Regions from separate parts of the Streptomyces sp. M2CJ-2 genome, predicted to be linked through region 2. Evidence: riboswitches for the same ligand, from Rfam matches in the RefSeq annotation. Region 2 holds a riboswitch; each other region holds the start of a gene.

Region 1 (4,489 bases), on a different contig from region 2:
GATCGTGTCCGACGCGGGCAACCACGCCTCGCTGATCGACGGCTGCCGGCTGGCCCGCGGCGGGACGCGGGTCGCGGCGCACGCCGACCCGGACGCCGTGCGCAAGGCGCTGGACGGGCACGCCGGACCGGCCGTCGTGGTGTCCGACACGGTCTTCTCGGTCGACGGGGACGCCGCCCCGCTCACCGCGCTGGCCGAGGCGTGCCGGGAGCACGGCGCGGGACTGGTGCTCGACGACGCCCACGGCCTCGGGGTGCTGGGCGACGGCGGACGCGGCGCCCCGCACGCGGCCGGACTCGCCGGCGCCGACGACGTCGTCGCGACGGTCACGCTGTCCAAGTCGCTCGGCAGCCAGGGCGGGGCGGTGCTCGGCCCGGCACGGGTCGTCGAACACCTCGTCAACGCGGCCCGGACGTTCATCTTCGACACGGGCCTCGCCCCCGCGGCCGCCGGCGCCGCGCTGTCGGCGCTCCGGCTGCTGCGCCGGGAACCCGGGCGTGCCGCACGGGCGGGCGAGGTGGCGCGCGAACTGCACGGACGGCTGACGGCCGCGGGTCTTCGAGCGGTGCGTCCCGACGCCGCGGTCGTCTCCGTGCGCGCCCCGTCCCCGGAGCAGGCCGTGCGATGGGCGGCCGACTGCCGGGCGGCCGGCCTGTCCGTGGGCTGCTTCCGTCCTCCTTCCGTGCCCGACGGCATCTCACGGCTCAGACTGACCGCCCGCGCGGACCTGTCCGGGGCCGAGATCGAACGCGCTGTACAGGTGGTCGGCGAGACGCGGCCATGAGTCGGCGGGGCACGGCCGTGGGTCGCTCGACGACGGACGGTTCGGTCGGTGGTGCCGGTCGGGTGGTCGGGTCGGTGGTGCTGCCGGTCAGCGGACCGAGGCCACGAACTTCGTCCAGCTCCCGGGGGAGATGAGCAGCGCGGGTCCGGACGGGTCCTTGGAATCGCGTACGGCGAGCAGCCCGGCACCCGGGCCGGTGGCGGGCCTGGCCGTCTCGACGCAGTTGTTCGCTCCCGTGCTGTGGCTGCTGCGCAGCCACCGCACACCGTGCAGGTCGGTGCTGGAGGGAAGGGTCCGAGGCGGTACGGGCATCGTGCCTCCTTACGCGCCGGCAGCTGTCCCGGCGATGAAATCCAACGAGTCCTCGGGCGAAAGGGCGTGGATCGAAAGGGCGTTGAAAGCCTCCGAGTACACCCGGAGGTCTTCTTTCCGCTCGAGATAGAGGCTACTCGTCAAGTGGTCGAGAACCACGACATCCAGATCGGCGGTGCGCGAAAATGAGAAGATGACGAAAGGACCGGTGACGCCGATGTGCGCCCCTGCCGTGAACGGCAGGATCTGGAGCCGCACATGGGGAAGGCGTGCCGCCTCCACGAGCCGGTTCAGCTGCCGGGTCATTACGCCGGGACCGCCGACCTCCCGGCGCAGCACCGCCTCGTCCAGGACGGCGGCCAGCTCCAGGGGCGGCTCCGTCCGCAGCACGTCCTGCCGGGCCAGCCGCACTTCCACCAGCGTGTCCAGCCGCTCCTTCGAAGCGCCCTCCAGCGCGGCCTCGGTCACCGCCCGCGCGTACTCGGGTGTCTGCAACAGCCCGGGAACCACTGTGGTCTCCAGGGTGCGCATCGCGCCGGCCTGGGACTCCAGGCTGATGAAGTCCCGGTAGGTGGGTGGCAGTACCCCCCGGTACGCGTGCCACCAGTGATGCCGTCCGCCGCTGTCGTCGGACCCCGCCAACACCAGCAGCAACTCCCGCAGCTGACGGTCCGCCAAGCCGTAGGCGTCGAGCAGTAACCGCACATCGGCCGGTTTCACCCCGCTCGTGCCCGTCTCGATCCGGCTCACCTTCGACTGGTGCCAGCCCACCAGGCGGGCCGCCTCACCGCTCGTGAACCCCGCCGACGTGCGCAGCGAGCGCAGTTCGGCACCCAGTTTCCGGCGGCGTACCGCGGGACCGTGCTGCATCGTTCCCCCTTACTCCCCATGAGCCACCCGCATACGGTCTCTCGTCGCAGAGTTCACCGATTTGAGCGACAGATATATGCATATCTTGGCCGTATCGTCGCCCACACCCTGCGGTGATGGCAGTCTGGCGACGAAGCACCAGTGCGGGACCGTACTCGAATCAGCCGCTCCGTGCCGGACCGTGGACCCGTGGGAAAGGGACGACGTCGCCATGGCAGACCATCTGGAAGCATCCATCACTCTGCCGAGCGATCCGGCCTCGGTTTCCGCCGCGCGCGTCCATGTGATGGACACGCTGGCGGAGTGGGGCATGCCGGCGGACACGGAAGTGTCCGACACCGTGCGGCTGATCGTGTCCGAACTGGCCACCAACGCCGTGCAGCACACCCTCGGGCAGTCGCCCACGTTCACGGTGGACATCGCCCTCGACCACGACGAGCGGTTGCGCATCGGAGTCACCGACAGTCATCCGAGGTTCCCCAAGCGGCTCCCCGCCGCGGTCCAGCAGGACAACGGCCGGGGGTTGGTCATCATCCGCTGGCTGACCGCGGAGCGCGGCGGCAGGATGAGGGTCCGCCCCACCAGGGACGGCGGCAAGACCGTCTTCGTCGTGCTCCCGTGGGCCGTCCCGGCCGAGCCGGTCACGGCGGCGGGACGGCAGGAGCCGTAGGGGCCACGACGGAACGGCACGGCTCAGCCGCGTCGGTGACTCCCCGACAAAGCGGCGGAGGCGGCGACAGGGGGGTGTGCCGCCGCCCCGCGGCTCAGCCGACCCGGCCGTACCAGACGCTGCGGGTCCAGATCTTCTGCAGGCGCACCACGTCCCCGGTCTTCGGGGCGTGCCAGATCTTGTTCTGGCCCGCGTAGATGCCGACGTGGTAGATGTTCTGGCCCGAGTGGAAGAACACCAGGTCGCCCGCCTTGCGTTGGGAGGCCGAGACCTGGCGTGTCTTGTTGTACTGCTGGGCGGCGGTGCGCGGCAGTTTCTTGCCCGCCTTCTTGAAGGAGTAGAGGGTCAGGCCGGAGCAGTCGAAGCGGGACGGTCCGGTGGCGCCCCACCGGTAGGGCGAACCCTCCTTGGACGCCGCGACCTGGAGGGCCTTGGTGGCCGTACTCGCTGCCGCCGCCTCCGAGGCGGCACCGGGAACCACGAGCGAGCCGCCCACGGCGGCGAGGGTGAGAGCCGAGGCCGTGCCGGCCCGAGCCATGAGAGACGGGACACGATTGAGCGCGGACATGCGCAACCCTTCGTCAGCCGCCTGTGAAGGATGACCTGTCGGATTCGGGCTGGCGAAGTTGCCCGGCCGCACATGTGCGGCTTCACCCCAAGGGCTGCTCGGAACGAGAACCTCCGCTCCGGCGACCCGTCGTGCTCGGGTCCTCCACTCCTGCCGATCCACTCCTGTCGACCGGTCATCCGGGCGGCGGCAGGACTCGGCGTCCGCCCGGATCGCCCCGCCGCGGCGGCGGGGGCTTGTCGTCAGTGAGCGATCTTGGCAATGGTCGGCCCGAAATCCCACTGGAACCGGGGGTTTGTGTTGTTACTCACCACTCATCCGTTCGGGTGGACAGCGCTGCGTTCGGGGCACCGTCCAGGGTGCCGAGGAGCCCCGGACCAGCATCGGAGTACTTGATTCCGAAATGGGGTGCGCGTGGTGCGCAACCTCGGCGGCCCGAAAAGAAGTCGCGCATCTACGCCGCATGGGGGTACGTCTTTTGGTCCGTTTCGACTCAGGTGCGGACGTGACGCCGGCGCACGCCCCGTCCGGACCGGTAGGGGCGTCAACTGCCGGAGCCCGGAGGCAGGATGACGCGGGCCGTGCGTCGCTCGCCGTCCAGCACCCGCAACGCGCGGGCCAGGGTGGCGGTGTGCAGTTCGGTCTCGCCGCGCCGGTGCATCAGGGCCAGTGCGTCGCGCAGGGCGACGGCCTTGCCGACCAGTGCCTGCGCGGCACGCAGTCCCCGGTAGGTGTCACCGTCGCGGGCCGGGTTGATCCGGCCGAGCAGGTCGACGGCCTCGAGGTAACGGTCGATCAACTCGGCCTCGGCGCTGGTCAGCGCGGGCAGCGGCGGTAGTTCGGGTGGCAACATCGGCGGCTCACCTCGTGCCGGGAGTGGCCTGGAGGCCCTCGCGGCGGGTCACGATCCGGTCCGCGAGGCCGTAGTCCACCGCTGCCCGGGCGTCGAGGACCGTGTCCCGCTCGATGTCCGACCGTGCCTGCTCCGGGGTGCGGCGGGTGTGCCGGACCAGCATCTCCTCGATCCGGGCCCGAACGCGTGTCAGCTCCTCGGCCTGCACGGCCAGGTCGCTCGCCCTGCCCTCCACCGGCTCCGTCAGCACGGGCTGGCGGAGCACCAGTCGGGCCCCGGGCAGTACGTACCGCTTGCCCGGCGTCCCGGCGGCCAGCAGCAGCGCGGCTGTCCCGGCCGCCTGGCCCAGGCAGACCGTCTCCACCTCGCAGGCGAGGTGGCGCAGGGTGTCGTGGATCGCCGACATGGCGTGGAAGGAGCCGCCGGGCGAGT
Region 2 (4,489 bases):
GTGACCTACGCGACCGTAGGAAGGGGTTGACGCGCGGTGAGATAAGCCACTCCCGAAGCATTGCCCCATTCCGGAACAGTCCTGTCGGCGAGAACGTTGAGGGCGAAACACGGCGAAGGCCGGACCCCGGGATCGGGGTCCGGCCTTCGCCGTGCGTCAGGCGGGTCGTCGCGGGGGTCAGGCGATGGAGATGCCCTTCGCACCGAGGTAGGCGACCGGGTCCACGTCCGAGCCGTAGTTCGGCGTGGTGCGGATCTCGAAGTGCAGGTGCGGGCCGGTCGAGTTGCCGGTGGACCCCGAGAGGCCGACCTGCTGGCCGCCGCTCACGGTCTGGCCGGCCGAGACGGACAGCGAGGACAGGTGGGCGTACTGGGCGTAGTGGCCGTCCTCGAGCTTGATGACGACCTGGTTGCCGTACGCACCGGCCCAGCCCGCGGAGACGACGGTGCCCGGGCCGACGGCCTTCAGGGAGGTACCGGTCGGAATGGCGAAGTCGACACCGGTGTGGTAGCCGCTGGACCACATGCTGCCGGCCACCTTGTAGGCGGTGCCGAGGCCGCCACCGGGCACCGGCGAGCTGTAAGCGGAGGTGTTCGCGGCCCGGTTCGCGGTCGTGGCGCCGGAGGAGGCCTTCGGCGCGGACTGCTCGGACTGCTTCGGCGCGGAGGACGGAGCGGACGAAGAGGGCAGACCCAGGGAACCGGAAGGACCGGAAGAGGCCGACTTCTTCGGCGTGCTCGTCGCGGCCTCGCCGTCGACGGAGAGCTTCAGACCGGGGTGGATGAGCGACGGGTCGTCACCCACGGCCTCCCGGTTGTCGGCGTAGAGCTGCTTCCAGCCGCCGTCTATGTTCTCGGACTCGGCGATCTTCGCCAGGTAGTCGCCGCCCTTCACGATGTACGTGCGGGCGACGCCGTCCTTGCCGCTGTCGGCCTTCTTGCCGTCGGCCTTCTTGTCGGCGACGGAGAACGACTGGACTGCCTTCTCCGGGGCCGCCTGCGCAGGGGCGGCGTTCGCTCCGGTGGCGCCGAGAAGCGGCAGGGCGAGCGCGACGCCACCGGTGCCGGCGACGGCGATGGAACGGGTGAAACGCAGAGCGCGGGGACGGCGGTGCTTACCCTTTGCGGGCATGACGAATTCCTCTCCGGCGCCTACGAGGTGAGCTGTCGGGTTCGGACTGGAGATGCCCGGCCGCGTCGAGACGCGACTTAACCCCGAGCCTGTTCCGGAGACCGGAACAGGCGGTGGTACCTGTGGGTCCCCCGCTCCTGCCGTACACGGGTCAGTGTGTGCGGGCTCCGGGCGGCGGCAGGATTAGGCGTCCGTCCGGATCGATGGCGAACGTAGGCGACCACGCCACAAAGGGACAAGCGCGATGTTCCGAGCGAAGGCCCTTTTCTGTGCCCCATTGACCTGAATTCCGTCACACAGAGTCGCCCCGGATTTCCCGCACCCCCCGAATTCCCTTGCGAAACACCGGAATTACGTGAACATGGCGACAACGCATCGTCACCGATATGACGATGCTCACCACACCCTCCCCATATCCCCTTCCATCGGGGCACGTTGTGTCGAATGGAACTAAACGGACAGAACGCCTTCAATTACCCGATCGGGGGCGCTCCGCTCCGGCCGGACGGCGGGCCCGGAACGCCCGTGCCGACCGATCCGCGGACAACTCATTGCCCCCGACAGGCATGTCGTATCGTCGAGTGACACCCGTCGGCGCCTCCCCGCCGACGGCGAGAGGGAGGGGCCCCTGTGACGCAGCACATCCCGTCGACCGAACCCGAGCTGACCGGAGTGCGGAACTTCCGAGACGTGGGCGGACTGCCGACCGTGGACGGCCGCCGGGTACGGCACGGCGTGCTGTTCCGCAGCGGTCATCTCGCCCACGCCACCGCGTCGGACGCCGACTTCCTGTCCTCCCTGGGACTGCGCACCGTCTTCGACTTCCGCAACGCGGCCGACCAGAAGCTGGACGGCCACGACATCGAACTGCCCGGCGTGCGCCATGTGAACCTGCCGCTGAGCGACCCGGCCGACGGCGCCCGGTTCTGGAGGATGGTCCGCGACGGCGACCTGGACCAGCTGCGCTCGATCCTCGCCGACGGCAAGGGGGCGGGCCGGATGATCGCCTCGTACCGCGCGATCGTCAGGGAACGCACCGCCGAGCACTCCCAGGTGCTGCGCTCGCTCACCGAGGAAGGCGCCCCCGCGCTGATGCACTGCGCGGCGGGCAAGGACCGCGCGGGCCTGTCGGTGGCGGTGACGCTGCTCGCCCTGGGCGTGGAGCGGGACGCGATCTTCGACGACTACCTCAAGTCCAGCGCCAAGCACCGCCGCTACAAGGTGCGTCGCAGCGGCAGCTCCGCCTCGGCCTACTCCCCCGAGGTCATGGAGCTGCTCGACCCCCTGTTCGACGCCCGCGCCGAATATCTGTCCGCCGCCCTGGAGACCATCGAGGAGACCTGGGGCGGCGTGGACCCCTACCTCGAGACGGCGCTCGGGCTCACCCCCGAAAGCCGGGAGCGACTGCGCGAGCGCCTGCTCGACTGAGGGACCACCCGTCCGGGCAGTGCCTCACGGGGGCACCGCCCGGACGGGCTCCGAGGGCTACTGCTTCGCGCCCAGCGCGAACAGCAGATAGATGAAGGCCGCGAAGAGGTGCCCCACCACGACGTAGACGAACAGCCTCACCCACAGGGCGCGAGGGAACTTCTCCTCCAGGTCTTTCATGACACATCTCCATGGGTGGGGCCCAGGCACAGGGCGGCCGTGGGGCTCTGCAACAGGGTATGCACGAAGAGCAGCTCGACCCCGTCGGGGTCCTGAGCGGCGATACGGTGCGGGGTCAGCGAGTCGAAGTGCGCGCTGTCGCCCGGGGCCAGCCGGTGCAGCGCGTCCCCGAGGCGCAGCAGCAGCCGCCCCTTGAGGACGTACAGCCATTCCTCCCCCGGGTGGACCCGCACGATGCCGCTCTGGGAGCCGTGGGGAACCTCGACCCGCAGGGCCTGCATCCCGCGCCCGGGGGAGCCGGCCTGCCGGTACGTCCAGCCGCCCGCGACGGTCGGCTCCGTCTCAGCGGCGCGCAGCACCGTGTCATGGTCGGCGATCGTCTCACCGAGCAGTTCCGAGACGGTCGTACCGTAGATACGGGCCAGGGAGAGCAGCATGGGCAGCGAGGGCTGGCGCTGCCCGGTCTCCAGCCGGGAGAGATGGGCGGGCGACAGCCCCGCGTCGCGTGCCGCGGCCTCCAGGGTCAGACCTGCCCGGCGGCGCAGTGCGCGCAGGTGCGGCGCGACCGCGGGAAGCGCGGCGGCCGGTTCGGCCGACGGCTCGCTCTCGGGGGTGCTCATGACCTCATTCAGCAGCATTATTGCCCGTGGGGCAAATTTCTTGCCTCACGGGCAAAAAGGGGCGGGTGTCACGACCCGGCAGGCAGCACGGCCGGACGGGGCCAGTGTCTCACCGGCCGGCGACCGCCTGCTTCATCAGGGTCCTGCCGAACTCCCACACCAGACCGCCGTCGTGGGCGTCGTCCATCACCGCCGTGAAGGCGCCCACGAACCGGTCCACGTCCCGCTCGTCGATGATCAGCGGCGGGATCAGTTTGATCACCTCCATGTGGTCGCCGGAGACCTGGGTGAGGATCCTGTGCCGCCGCAGCAGCGGCACGACCACCATCTGTGCGAAGAGCCCCTTGCGCGCGGCCTGCAGCGCGGCCCAGCGGCCGCGCAGCTTGAGCGACCGCGGCCGGCCGAACTCGATGCCGATCATCAGGCCCCGGCCGCGGACCTCGGCCAGCAGCTCGTACTTCTCGGTCAGTGCCGCGAGCCGGGACCGCAGCAGCTCTCCGGTGGCCCGGGCGTGCGCGACGATGTGCTCGTTCTCCATGACCGACAGGACCGCGAGGCCCGCGGCCATCGCCTGGGCGTTGGCCCCGAAGCTGGCCGAGTGGACCAGCACCCGGTCCATCGACGAGTAGACCTTGCGGAAGATCCATTCCTTGCCGAGCGTGGCCCCCACCGGCACATAGCCGCCGGAGAGCGCCTTGGCCACGCACACCAGGTCCGGCTCGACTCCCTCCTCGTGCTGGTAGGCGTAGAAGTCGCCGGTCCGCCCGAGTCCGGTCTGCACCTCGTCGGCGATCAGCAGCGCCTTGCGCCGGTGCAGCAGTTCCTGCGCGGCGCGCAGATAGCCGGGCGGAGCCTCGTGCACTCCCTTGCCCTGGATCGGCTCCACGATGAGGGCGGCGACATCGCCCTCGGCCAGCTCCCGCTCCAGCGCGTCCAGGTCGCCGAGCGGTACCGCCGTGTCGGGCAGCAGCGGGGCGAAGCCGTCGCGGAAGCCGGACTCGCCGTTGACGGACAGGGAGCCGGTGGTCAGTCCGTGGAAGGCGTGCTCGCAGTACAGGACGCGCGGTCTGCCGGTCACGTAGCGGGCGAACTTCAGCGCGCCCTCGACCGCCTCCGTCCCGCTGTTGCCG
Region 3 (4,489 bases), on a different contig from region 2:
CTGAGCCCACCCGGCGTACCTGCGGGCAGCGCCCTTCCCTCGTTAGGGTCAATGCCGTGGACACCAGCCGTCCGTATCCGACACAGCCCGGCGCGGTGGCACACCCCGCCGGGCCGTCCGGGCGGGCCCCGGGGCACGTGCACTGGTGGCAGCGGCCCTGGGTGCGCTACGGGGCGCTGATCGCCCTCCTCGCGCTCTCCGGCCTGGTCATCCTGGGTCTGGTCCGCGAGCAGACCGGCACGGAGGGCTTCCTGGTCGGCCTCGGCCTCGCCGTCCTCCCGGTGCCGCTGCTCATAGCCGCCTTCCGCTGGCTGGACCGTGTCGCACCGGGCCCCTGGCGCAACCTCGTCTTCTCCTTCGCGTGGGGCGCCTGCGCCGCCGCGCTGATGGCGATCGTCGCCAACAGCTTCGCCACCCAGTGGATAGCGACGGAGACGGCGGACCCGTCCCGCGCCGACACCCTCGGCGCGACCGTCATAGCCCCCATAGTGGAGGAGTCGGCGAAGGCCGCCGCCGTCCTGCTGGTCTTCCTCTTCCGCAGACGCGACTTCACCGGGATCCTCGACGGCGTGGTGACAGCCGGGGTCACCGCCACCGGCTTCGCCTTCACCGAGAACATCCTCTACCTGGGCAACGCCTTCGGCACCGACCAGCTCACCGGCGGCAGCGGTGTCGCCTCCGTCACCGCGGCGACCTTCTTCGTCCGCGTCGTGATGTCGCCGTTCGCGCACCCGCTCTTCACCGTGCTCACCGGCATCGGCTTCGGCATCTCCGCGCTCGCCACCGAACGCCGGCGCCTGTGGCGCGTCCTGCCGCCGCTGGGCGGCCTGCTGCTCGCGATGGGCATGCACGCGCTGTGGAACGGCTCCTCGGTCCTCGGCGAGTACGGCTTCTTCGCCGTGTACGGGGCGTTCATGGTGCCGTCGTTCGGCCTGCTGACCTGGCTGGTGGTGTGGACGCGGCAGCGCGAGCTGCGGACCGTGCGCACGGAACTGCCCGTGTACGTGGCCGCCGGCTGGCTGAGCCCGGCCCAGCCGTTCGCACTCGGCTCGATGCGGGCCCGGCGCGTCGCCCGGCGGTACGCGCGCCGGCACGGGGGCCGGGCGGCGGCACGGACGGTGGCGCGGTACGAGGCGTACGCGACGTCCCTGGCGTTCCTGCGGCACCGGGCACGCCGCGGCCGCGTGGGCACGGACTTCGCCGCACAGGAGGGGGAGCTGCTGCGGGAACTGTGGCGCCGCCGCGACGCGGCCCGCCCGGCCCTGGAGCACGCGGCCCGCGCCACCGCGCCGCCTGTGCCGCCCTGGCCGGTGCACGGTGCGTACGGCGTGTACGGCATGCACGGTGCGACGAGCCTCGCGTATGCCCCGCACCCCGCGTACCACGGGCATTCCGCGTACCGGCCGAACCCGTACACATACCCGTACCACCCCTGAAACGCCTGACCGGCAGCCCTGACGTCGGGGGGTCGTCGTCAGGACTGCCGGGACTGTGGTCGTCTCAGACGGTGAGGCCCTTCGACTGGAGCCAGGCCATCGGGTCGATGCCCGCGCCGCCGGCGGTGTGGACCTCCAGGTGGAGGTGGGCACCGGTGGAGTTGCCGGTGGAGCCGACGCGTCCGATCACGTCGCCGGTGTTGACCTGCTGGCCGACGCTGACGTTGATGGAGGACTGGTGGGCGTACCAGATCTCGGTGCCGTCGTCGAGCGTCAGCACGGTCTTGTAGCCGTAGGAGCCGTCCCAGCCGGCGGAGGTGATCGTGCCGGTGTGGACCGCCTTGATCAGCGTGCCCGTGGGAGCGGCGAAGTCCAGGCCGGTGTGCTGGCCGGAGGACCAGTAGGCGCCGGCCTGACCGAAGGTCGAGGAGACGGTGTACGAGGAGGTGGGCAGCGCGTACTGCCGGGCCAGCTCGGCGAGGCGCTCGGCCTCGGCCTTCTTCTTGGCCTCCTCCTCCGCCTTCCGCTTCTCCTCGGCGGCCTTCCGCTTCGCCTCGGCGGCCTTCTCCTCCGCCTCCTTCTTCGCGGCGGCGGCCTTCTCCTTGGCCTCCTTCTCCGCGGCGGCGGCGGCCTCGGCGGCGGCCTTGTCCTCGGCCTGGCTCTGCTGCTGCTCGACCTGGGCCATGATCCGGGCGTGCAGCGCCTCGCCGGCGTCGGAGGCGCCCTGCTCGGTGGCCTCGTCGGCGACCACACCGATGTCGCTGAGCGCGGTGGCGGAACCCTCGGGGGTTTCCTCACCGGAGATGAGGGAACCGACAGAGGGAAGGTCCGGCATCGAGATCGAGACCGGCGGCTTGCCGGACTGGGCGCTGGCCATGCCACCGCCGGCGACGGCGGCTATGACACCGACGCCCAGGACCGTGGAGCTGCGGGCGAGGCCTCCGCCGCGCTGCTTGCCGACGCGGTGCCGACCGCGCACGGGGCGGACGGACTCCTCGGTGGGGTTCCACTCCTCGAAGGGGGCCTCGCCGGGGCGGACGCCGCCGTAGACGAAGGTGTCGCCGTCGTACTGGCTCGGCATGAAGGGGGCCTCGGGAGCAGGCCGGTTCGACGCCACGTGGGCGTACTCCTTTCCTTCCTTCTCGCCTACCGGGTTAGCTGACGGGTTCGGAGCAGGAAGGTCTCCTACGCGCGTATACCCTCCGTGTCTCCACGGGGGCATCCACGCGATTCACCCCAAGATGTTGGTTCCCCGGTTCCCTTGCGGGATTCGGCGCGTGCGCACGGAGCCGACTCGTGTGACGGCTGGGACGACCGCGCTGCGTTATCGAACGTTAATAGAGGTAGGGGTCGGATTCCAAGCCGTTCCTCTTGATCGTTAACGATTTCCACACGGACTTAAGCGCCACGGCCGGGCAAAAACGGGCGAGTTGACTCTGCCTCGCACGTCACATTGAAACTGACGGTTTATCAGTTGTTATGCGCAGCGCGGTGGTCCGATCACCTGGCGTGACAACGGCGCGGAAGCCAGGACGACGGGGCGGAAGCCGAGAACGGCCGAGGGCCGGAACCCTTTCGGGTTCCGGCCCTCGGCCTTCAGTAGCGGGGACAGGATTTGAACCTGCGACCTCTGGGTTATGAGCCCAGCGAGCTACCGAGCTGCTCCACCCCGCGTCGTTGTGTCACCAGCATACGGCATGCGGGGGACACTCCGCACACTCCTTGTCGCCGCTTGCCGCCGACCCCCGCGTCACCGGCCGATCAGATGACCGTTCGGCGCCGTGGCGGCCTCCTCGTGCTCGGGCAGTACGACGACCTGGGCTCCCCCGGCGGCCAGCACTCCGCTGCCGTCGGCGTCCGCCACGAAGGTGTCCGGCTCCCGCCAGGCGGTGACCACCCGCCGTACCCCCGCGTCCAGGATCAGCCGCGCGCAGGGCGCCGGACGCGAGGCGCGACGCGCGCAGGGTTCCAGGCTGGAGTACACGGTGGCGGTCGCGAGCCGCGGATCCGTGGGGTCGGCCTTGGCGAGGGCGGCCTCCTCGGCGTGCACCACCGGATCACCGCCCTCCCGGGAGTGGCCGCGGGCCAGCTCGGTGCCGTCGGCCGCGACCACCACCGCGCCCACGCTGAAGGCCGTCTCCGACGGCGGGCACTGAGCCGCCAGTTCACAGGCGAGGGCCAGCCAGTGGTGGTCGGCGGCGACGGGGAGCGGGCCGGTGCCGGGGGCGGTGGGCTCGTAGCGCATGAGGACGACGTCGCCGACCGGGCGGGTCTCCAGCAGCCGCAGCCGGCCGCCCTGGTAGGCACCGGGGCCGAAGAGGCGGGCGGCGTCCGGGTCGCCGACGAAGAGCGGGGCGAGGACCAACTGGAGCTCGTCGGCGAGGCCCTGGGTGAGGAGCTGGGTGTGGATCAGGCCGCCGCCCTCCACCATGAGCCGCCGGACGCCGTACACGTCGTACAGGTGCGTGAGGAGCCGCCGCCAGTCGAGTGCGGCCCCGAGCGGTACGACGTCGGTGGCGAGGCCGTGCGCGCGGGCGCGTTCGGCGCCCTCGTCGGTCGTGTAGAGGACCTTCTCGCCGCCGGTGTGCCAGAACCGCGCCGCCGGGTCCAGGTCGCCGGAGCCGCTGACCGTGACCTTCAGCGGGTACTCGGGCCGGCCCTCGGCGACCCGGGCGGCCCGCCGCTCGGGCGAGTTGACCAGCAGGCGGGGGTTGTCGGCACGGATCGTGCCGGCGCCGATCAGGATCGCGTCGACCGACGCCCGTACCTCGTCGACCCGGTCGAAGTCGGCCGGGCCGGACAGCAGCAGCCGCTCGGGGCCGGTGTCGTCGAGGTAGCCGTCCAGGGAGACGGCGGCGGACAACAGGACGTACGGGTGGGACATCGACGCGCTCCTGGGAAGGACGGGGACCGCGGGGCCGCGGGCCACTGAACTGGCTCAAGTCTGACAAGCAGATCGCGGGACGGGCCGGGACCTCATGTGGGTGTCACCCTCCATCCGATATGAGTGGCGCCACGGATGGTCGTCGCATGGAGTCGGATGTGAGCGTGGA

What was found. A riboswitch is a leader RNA that binds a small molecule or an ion and turns the genes downstream of it on or off. The one in region 2 is predicted to bind cyclic di-AMP.
Region 1: linked by a shared signal. The riboswitch ahead of JL475_RS01145 (C40 family peptidase) and the one ahead of JL475_RS25245 (M23 family metallopeptidase) in region 2 are both predicted to bind cyclic di-AMP.
Region 3: linked by a shared signal. The riboswitch ahead of JL475_RS32040 (M23 family metallopeptidase) and the one ahead of JL475_RS25245 (M23 family metallopeptidase) in region 2 are both predicted to bind cyclic di-AMP.

What each region holds. Positions count from the first base shown of each region.
Region 1 covers NZ_JAESIF010000001.1:169,727-174,215, forward strand. Annotated here, with positions in the region: gene JL475_RS01125 (8-amino-7-oxononanoate synthase) at 1-784, shown strand, start outside; gene JL475_RS01130 (DUF397 domain-containing protein) at 872-1,096, opposite strand; gene JL475_RS01135 (helix-turn-helix transcriptional regulator) at 1,106-1,966, opposite strand; gene JL475_RS01140 (ATP-binding protein) at 2,178-2,636, shown strand; gene JL475_RS01145 (C40 family peptidase) at 2,731-3,204, opposite strand; cyclic di-AMP (ydaO/yuaA leader) riboswitch at 3,208-3,416, opposite strand; gene JL475_RS01150 (hypothetical protein) at 3,749-4,057, opposite strand; gene JL475_RS01155 (ATP-dependent Clp protease proteolytic subunit) at 4,065-4,489, opposite strand, start outside.
Region 2 covers NZ_JAESIF010000038.1:62,322-66,810, forward strand. Annotated here, with positions in the region: gene JL475_RS25245 (M23 family metallopeptidase) at 178-1,131, opposite strand; cyclic di-AMP (ydaO/yuaA leader) riboswitch at 1,136-1,298, opposite strand; gene JL475_RS25250 (tyrosine-protein phosphatase) at 1,762-2,559, shown strand; gene JL475_RS25255 (DUF6126 family protein) at 2,617-2,739, opposite strand; gene JL475_RS25260 (helix-turn-helix domain-containing protein) at 2,736-3,359, opposite strand; gene JL475_RS25265 (aspartate aminotransferase family protein) at 3,469-4,489, opposite strand, start outside.
Region 3 covers NZ_JAESIF010000070.1:11,306-15,794, reverse strand. Annotated here, with positions in the region: gene trmB (tRNA (guanosine(46)-N7)-methyltransferase TrmB) at 1-4, shown strand, start outside; gene JL475_RS32045 (PrsW family intramembrane metalloprotease) at 96-1,436, shown strand; gene JL475_RS32040 (M23 family metallopeptidase) at 1,501-2,553, opposite strand; cyclic di-AMP (ydaO/yuaA leader) riboswitch at 2,565-2,722, opposite strand; tRNA gene JL475_RS32035 (tRNA-Met) at 3,037-3,110, opposite strand; gene JL475_RS32030 (dihydrofolate reductase family protein) at 3,187-4,320, opposite strand.